Linked DNA regions of Spirulina subsalsa PCC 9445. The protein of the gene in region 1 interacts with the protein of each later gene in a pairwise test. Links are inferred from orthologs where the notes say so. Each region holds a gene or a part of one and is shown on either strand. Other genes may lie near its edges. The genes, in order: SPI9445_RS0107295 and priA.

Evidence for each region.
Region 2: the proteins of SPI9445_RS0107295 (region 1) and priA interact in binary tests that used the Escherichia coli proteins (3 or more experiments, as listed by UniProt). The link is inferred for Spirulina subsalsa PCC 9445 from one-to-one orthologs.

What each region holds. Positions count from the first base shown.
Region 1 is NZ_JH980292.1:1,566,442-1,569,698, forward strand. Bases 313-3,244 are described here. They hold SPI9445_RS0107295 (single-stranded DNA-binding protein), read left to right. Parts: upstream 313-1,560; coding sequence 1,561-1,929; downstream 1,930-3,244. Other genes in these bases: gor (glutathione-disulfide reductase), read left to right, coding at 313-1,375; SPI9445_RS0107300 (SIMPL domain-containing protein), read right to left, coding at 1,926-2,654; surE (5'/3'-nucleotidase SurE), read left to right, coding at 2,756-3,244. Outside these bases: more of gor, read left to right, coding at 26-312; more of surE, read left to right, coding at 3,245-3,257. UniProt on the Escherichia coli protein: Plays an important role in DNA replication, recombination and repair. Binds to ssDNA and to an array of partner proteins to recruit them to their sites of action during DNA metabolism. Acts as a sliding platform that migrates on DNA via reptation.
Region 2 is NZ_JH980292.1:4,946,270-4,949,724, forward strand. Bases 326-3,455 are described here. They hold priA (primosomal protein N'), read left to right. Parts: upstream 326-707; coding sequence 708-3,203; downstream 3,204-3,455. Other genes in these bases: nagA (N-acetylglucosamine-6-phosphate deacetylase), read left to right, coding at 3,211-3,455. Outside these bases: SPI9445_RS0122535 (RpoD/SigA family RNA polymerase sigma factor), read right to left, coding at 1-17.

The DNA.
Region 1 (3,257 bases):
CAACCAGTTATGAGAGGGTAATACCATGAGCTACGACTATGATCTATTTGTTATTGGTGCAGGTTCTGGGGGGATTGCTACCGCGAGACGAGCGGCTGAATATGGGGCGAAGGTGGCTGTAGCCGAAGATGATCGCTTGGGGGGAACTTGTGTGAATCGTGGGTGTGTTCCGAAAAAACTCATGGTCTATGCTTCTCGCTTCCCCGATCAGTTTGAAGATGCCCAAGGCTACGGCTGGAGCGCGGTAGAAAGTCATCTAGACTGGTCTAAGATGATTCGGGTCGTGAATGATGAGGTGACACGACTGAATGGGATTTATCAACGGATGTTAGATAATTCTAAGGTGACGGTGTTCCGCCACCGGGCGACGTTTATTGACTCCCACACTCTACAAGTGGGAGAGGAGAAGATCACGGCCGAAAGAATTTTAATTGCGGTGGGGGGAAAACCTGTTAAACCGAATATTCCGGGTATTGAACACACGATTACCTCTAATGAAATTTTCCTGTTGTCGGAGCAACCGAAACGGATGTTAATTATTGGTGGGGGCTATATTGGCTGTGAGTTTGCCTGTGTGCTGCATGGTTTGGGAACTGAGGTGACGCAGGTTATTCGCAAGGACAAGATCCTGCGGGGGTTTGATGATGACTTGCGCACGACGATTCAGGAGGCTATGGTTCAACATGGTATTCGGATTTTAACTCAGACCAATCCGGTGGCGATTGAACGGACGGCTGAGGGGTTAAGGGTGACGCTGAAGGGCCCTAATGGGGAGGAGTTGGTCGAGACGGATGTAGTGGGTTTGTCGGCAACGGGACGGATTCCCAATATCCAGAATTTGGGGTTGGAAAATACGGTGGTTGAAGTGAATCAGGGGGCGATCGCGGTCAATGAAGAGAGTCAAACCGCAGAACCCCATATCTACGCGGTTGGAGACTGTACGGATCGGGTGAATTTAACCCCCGTAGCCATTAATGAGGGTCGGGTTTTTGCCGATACTATGTTTGGCGGCAAGTCTCGGACGATGAGTTATGAAAACATCCCCAGTGCAGTATTTACTACCCCAGAAGCAGCCACGGTGGGACTCACGGAGGCGGAAGCACGGGCAAAATATGGTGAGGCGGTGAAGGTCTATCGCACCAAGTTCCGCCCGATGTATTACACTCTGGCGGGAAAAGAGGAAAAAACCATGATGAAATTAATTGTGGATACGAATACGGATCGGGTGGTGGGCGCCCACATGGTCGGGGATCATGCGGCGGAAATTATTCAAGGGGTTGCGATCGCCCTCAAAACCGGAGCGACGAAAGCCAACTTTGACGCAACGATCGGCATTCACCCCAGTTCGGCGGAAGAGTTTGTCACTATGCGCTAACGGGCTGGAGTGGGGACGAAACGAACGCTAGACTCAACAGGGGAATAGGCACTCATGCAAGAGGGAATAATTCTCAATTCTCCCTCTCCCCTGTTCCCTGATTCTACAAGCCCTAAATACAGTTGATTTTCGGGTGCGGAAATGGCAAAATGGATGTACTACTTAGAGAAAGAAGATATTTAAGGATGACCAGTTTAAATGTAGTGAATTTAGTGGGGCGTGCTGGGGGAGATCCCGAAGTGCGTTATTTTGAGTCTGGATCGGTATTGTGTGAGTTGACTTTGGCAGTTAACCGGATGAAACGGGATGATAAGCCCGATTGGTTTAATTTAAAGATTTGGGGTAAAACGGCAGAAATTGCCGCTAATTATGTGAAAAAGGGGAGCTTAATTGGGATTCAAGGCTCCCTGACGATTGAAACGTGGAGCGATCGCAATACCGGAGCCAATCGCTCTAAACCTGTGATTCGCGTGGAGCGTCTGGATTTGTTAGGCTCCAAACGGGATAATGAAGCCTATGCTAACCAAAACACCTACAATGACGCGGAATTTTAATAGCGAATCTCCAGCGTCACAGAGGCCTGCACGTCCTGTTCTCCCCCAATAATCGGCGTAGCATCTGCGGTCATCGCTTCAGCGCGCTGCATCAGGGGGCGGGGGCTGGGTGGGGTGGCGCTATTGATGGAAATGCTAATAATTTCCTGCCGGGTGAGGTTTAAGGTGGCAAGGACAGCATCGGCTTGAGCTTTGGCGTCTTGGGTTGCGGCTTGTAGGGCGACCTTTTGGGCGGCGGAAATGGCACTGTCGCTGGCGGTTAAACGAATGCCATCAATGCGGGTGGCTCCGGCTTGGATGGCCGCATCAATGACGGCTCCGGCCTCGTTGCTGGGGGTGCGATAACTGACGGTGCTGGTGCCAATATAGCCGACGAGTCGCTGTTGATTGTTGTGATATTCGTAGTTCGGCTGTAGAGAAATGCCTGTAGTTTGGAGTTGTTCCACATTGCGCGATCGCAATACATTCACCACCCCATTCATCCGGCGAGCGACTTCCGCCTGTACTGCGGTGGCGCTACTTTCTCGCACTTCCACCCCCAGCGTCACATCCGCTAGGGTGGCGGCGATACTCTCCCGGCCTTGTCCCGTGACCGTGAGGGTGCGTAATAGGCGTTCTTGGGCGCGGGCGCTCATGGGCAGAGTGAGGGCAACGAGGGCTAAACTGAGGGCTAACCAGCGTGAGGGATGTTGGACGGGTAGCAGGGCAGATGGTAAAGATTTCATAGCGGGAATCAACTCCTCATGATATTGTTTCCATGCTAGAAAATCCTGACGCGGTTGTGTCTCAGGTTACAGTTTTGGCAACGAAAAATTTAACTAAAATTATGGTTCTGATTTTAACCAACGATGATGGAATTGATGCGCCGGGGATTCGGGCGCTAGAGCAAGCCATCGCCCAAGATGCCCTGATTTTCGCCCCTCAAGGTCAATTATCGGGCTGTGGGCATCAGGTGACGACGGGGGATCCCTTGCAGGTGGAACGGCGCTCTGAAACCGAATATGCGATCGCCGGAACCCCTGCCGATTGTACCCGCGTGGCTCTGTCCCACTACGGCAGCGAGATTGATTGGGTTCTCTCCGGGATTAATGCCGGGGGAAATTTGGGCATAGATGTCTACATCTCCGGCACCGTGGCCGCCGTGCGAGAAGCCGCCATCCACAATATCCCCGCCATTGCCATCTCCCACTGGATTAAGCGCCCCTTGGTGATTGACTGGGACATTACCACCCAAAGAGCCGCTAGGGTACTTGACAAATTGATGAACTTACCCTTACCCCCTAAAAGTTTTTGGAATGTCAACCTCCCCCACCTGCCCCCCGGCTCCC
Region 2 (3,455 bases), 3.4 Mb from region 1 along the record:
AATTCCGCGAGGCTCATAACTCTCTATAAATAAGGGTGTACAGTAAGTGGGATAAAAGGACTAGCCGAATGGCTAAAGAATGGAACTGGCTGATCAACTTGACTTGAGCGGGAGAGCAAAAAGAACAAATTTGATGCTCTATCACTATCTAGAGAGCCAGTCCAGTTGAGGGAGAAGAAGTTTAGAGATTAAAACTTTAGAGATTAGAAGTTGAGCGAAATCAAACAGGATGAGCAGAAATGGAGGAAAGTAAACTGTAGTAATTGGATGTTCTCGGTCTGGTAGTGTAGGTTTGAGTGGTGCGATCGCGGAATGAGGACTAAAATCCTCAACCTACCGGATGAGAAGCTACCCGGCGCTGAGTGTAAGTTAGAACCATCAAATCAGGTGAATCTGATTAGAGGTCAGGTTAGATGAATGAGAAAGTTAGAGAAAGATTGTTTATCAGGCTACCAGAAATGTTTTTCGGATTTGTTTATCTGATTACAAAATGGCCATTCAACGGAACATTTGTCCAAATTTTCCCGGAAAATTGAGTTTAACTGGGGCTGAGGGACTAGGCGACAATCCCCCCGAGTTGCAGACATGAGAGAAAGAACAGAGAATAAGGGAGAAATTGATGAATGTTCCTGTCGGTTCTCTGGAAAACCGATATACAGTGAGCGTGTTATTCTTTTTTCTCATCATCAAAGCACAAGAATTACATGATGTCCAATCCCTCCTCTAGTGTTCTGCTCTGTGAACCCCAAACGACCTACAATCTCAATCCCCCAAATGACCGATGGCTGGAGGTTTTGGTGGATTGTCCGGGGATTCAAGAGACGTTGACCTATCGGGCGACTCCTGAGTTAAGAGCAGAAGCGGGGGATATTGTGACGGTGCCGCTGGGGGGGCAAATGGTGGGGGGAATTGTGGTGCGGGAAGTGGCACAACTCCCGCCCGGGTTGGATTCTCAGAAGGTGCGCGAGATTGAGGATGTGGTGGCGACGGGCTTTTTTCCGGCTCATTATTGGGAATTGTTACAAAATGTGTCGGATTATTATTATACGCCCTTGATTACGGTAGCGAAGGGAGCGTTACCGCCGGGCTTATTGACGCGATCGCAGCGCCGCATCCGTTTACAGCCTGATGCCATCCCGCCCGGTTTTGAGGTGTTTTGTTCTCCGGCTGCCTTAGCAGTCCTAACTCTCCTTCAGTCCCAAAAACAAGGAGACTACACAGCCAAGTATATACAGAAGCAGATCCCCCAAGGGCGGAAGGGTTTACAGGATCTGCTGAAGCGGGGCTGGGTGGAAAGTTATCTAGACCATCCTCCCCCGACGAAAGCCCTGCAAAAACAAGCCATTACCCTAGTTTCCGACCACTTCTCCCCCTCTTTGAGCAAACGACAGCAGGAAATTTTACGCCTGTTGAAGAAAGAAGGGGGGGAAATGTGGCTGACGGATTTTTTACAACTGGCTAGAACGACAACTCCCACCCTCAAACGCTTAGAGGCTGAGGGGTATGTAGTGATAGAAGAGCGGGAAAAGTTGCGCCTCTCCTCGGAGCCAGAACAGGGGCGAGATGAGCCGAAAATCCTCAGCCCGGAGCAACAACAAGCCCTGAATACCCTAACCCATTGTGCGGGATTTGCGGAGATTCTCCTGCATGGGGTGACAGGATCTGGGAAAACGGAGGTTTATTTACAGGCGATCGCACCCCTCCTAGAACAAGGTCAATCCGCCCTCGTTTTAGTCCCAGAAATCGGACTAACGCCCCAACTCACCGATCGGTTTCGCGCTCGTTTTGGCGATCGCATTCGAGTCTATCACAGCGCCCTCTCCGACGGCGAACGTTACGACACTTGGCGGCAAATGCTCACCGGAGATCCTCAAGTCGTCATCGGCACCCGTTCCGCCATCTTTGCCCCCCTCCCCCATCTCGGCCTCATCATCCTCGACGAAGAACACGACAGCAGCTTTAAACAAACCGAACTCGCCCCCACCTACCACGCCCGCACCGTCGCCCAGTGGCGGGCAAAACTGGAAAATTGCCCCCTCCTCTTAGGGTCTGCTACCCCAGCCCTAGAAACTTGGGTTAGGGTGAAAGAGGAAAATCACCCCCAAGCTCCCACCCTCTACCTCTCCCTCCCCCAACGCATCTACTCCCGCCCCTTACCCCCCATCGAAATTGTAGACCTGCGGAAAGAACTCAAACAGGGCAACCGTTCCATCTTCAGTCAACCCCTAAAAACCGCCCTAGAAAACCTCCAACAGAATAAACAACAGGGGATCTTATTTATTCCCCGTCGGGGTCATAGTACCTTTGTTTCCTGTCGCAGTTGTGGCTACGTCATTGAATGCCCCCATTGTGACGTTTCCCTGTCCTATCACCACACCCACGCCCAGGCCACAGAACTCCTACGCTGTCACTACTGCAACCACACCCAACGACAGCCCCCCCAATGCCCAGAATGTGGTTCCCCCTATCTTAAATTTTTCGGCACGGGTACCCAGAAAGTCAGCCAAGAATTAAGCCGTTTATTTCCAGAATTGCGGGTCATTCGCTTTGATAGTGATACCACCCGCACCAAAGGCTCCCATCGGGCGTTATTAACCCAATTTGCCCAAGGAGAGGCCGATTTATTAGTGGGGACTCAAATGTTGACCAAAGGGCTGGATATTGCCCAAGTAACCCTAGTGGGGGTGGTAGCGGCCGATGGGTTATTGTTCTTAGGGGACTACTACGCCGCAGAACGTACCTTTCAAACCTTAACTCAAGTGGCAGGACGGGCAGGACGAGGAGGGGATCCCGGCCAGGTGATTATTCAAACCTACAGCCCCAATCATCCGGTGATTCAAGCGGTGCGGGAGCATAACTATCCCCGTTTTGCCCAAGAGACATTAGAGGAACGCCGCCGCGCCAATTATCCCCCTTACTGTCGGTTAATTTTGCTCCATTTGAGTGGCTTAGATGAGGGGGATGTGCAAAGTACAGCCCAATGGGTCGCCCAAGCTTGTCGGACGTTATTCGAGGGCAGGGATTATGAGTTATTGGGGCCGGCTCCAGCCTCGATTATGCGCATTAGTCGCCATTATCGTTGGCAAATTTTGTTAAAGTTGCCCCGTGGGGAGGGGGAGTGTTTGAATTTGCAGCCGTTACAGGATCTTTGCCCCCGTTCGGTTAGGCTAAAAATTGACGTAGATCCTTTGATGATGAACTAGATAGATGGTGTACGCCTTAACTCACTGTACGATTTACACGGGATTTGAAGAATTGCATCATTCAGCCGTTCTGATTGAGGGCGATCGCATTCTTGATGTCATTCCCCAAGCTGACATCTCCCCAACTTGCCCCCAGATTAACTTACAGGGGCATTTACTCACGGCCGGATTTATTGATTTACAACTCAATGGTTGTGGGGGGGTGATGTTTAATGATGACATTAGCCTAGAAACGGTGGAAATCATGCACCG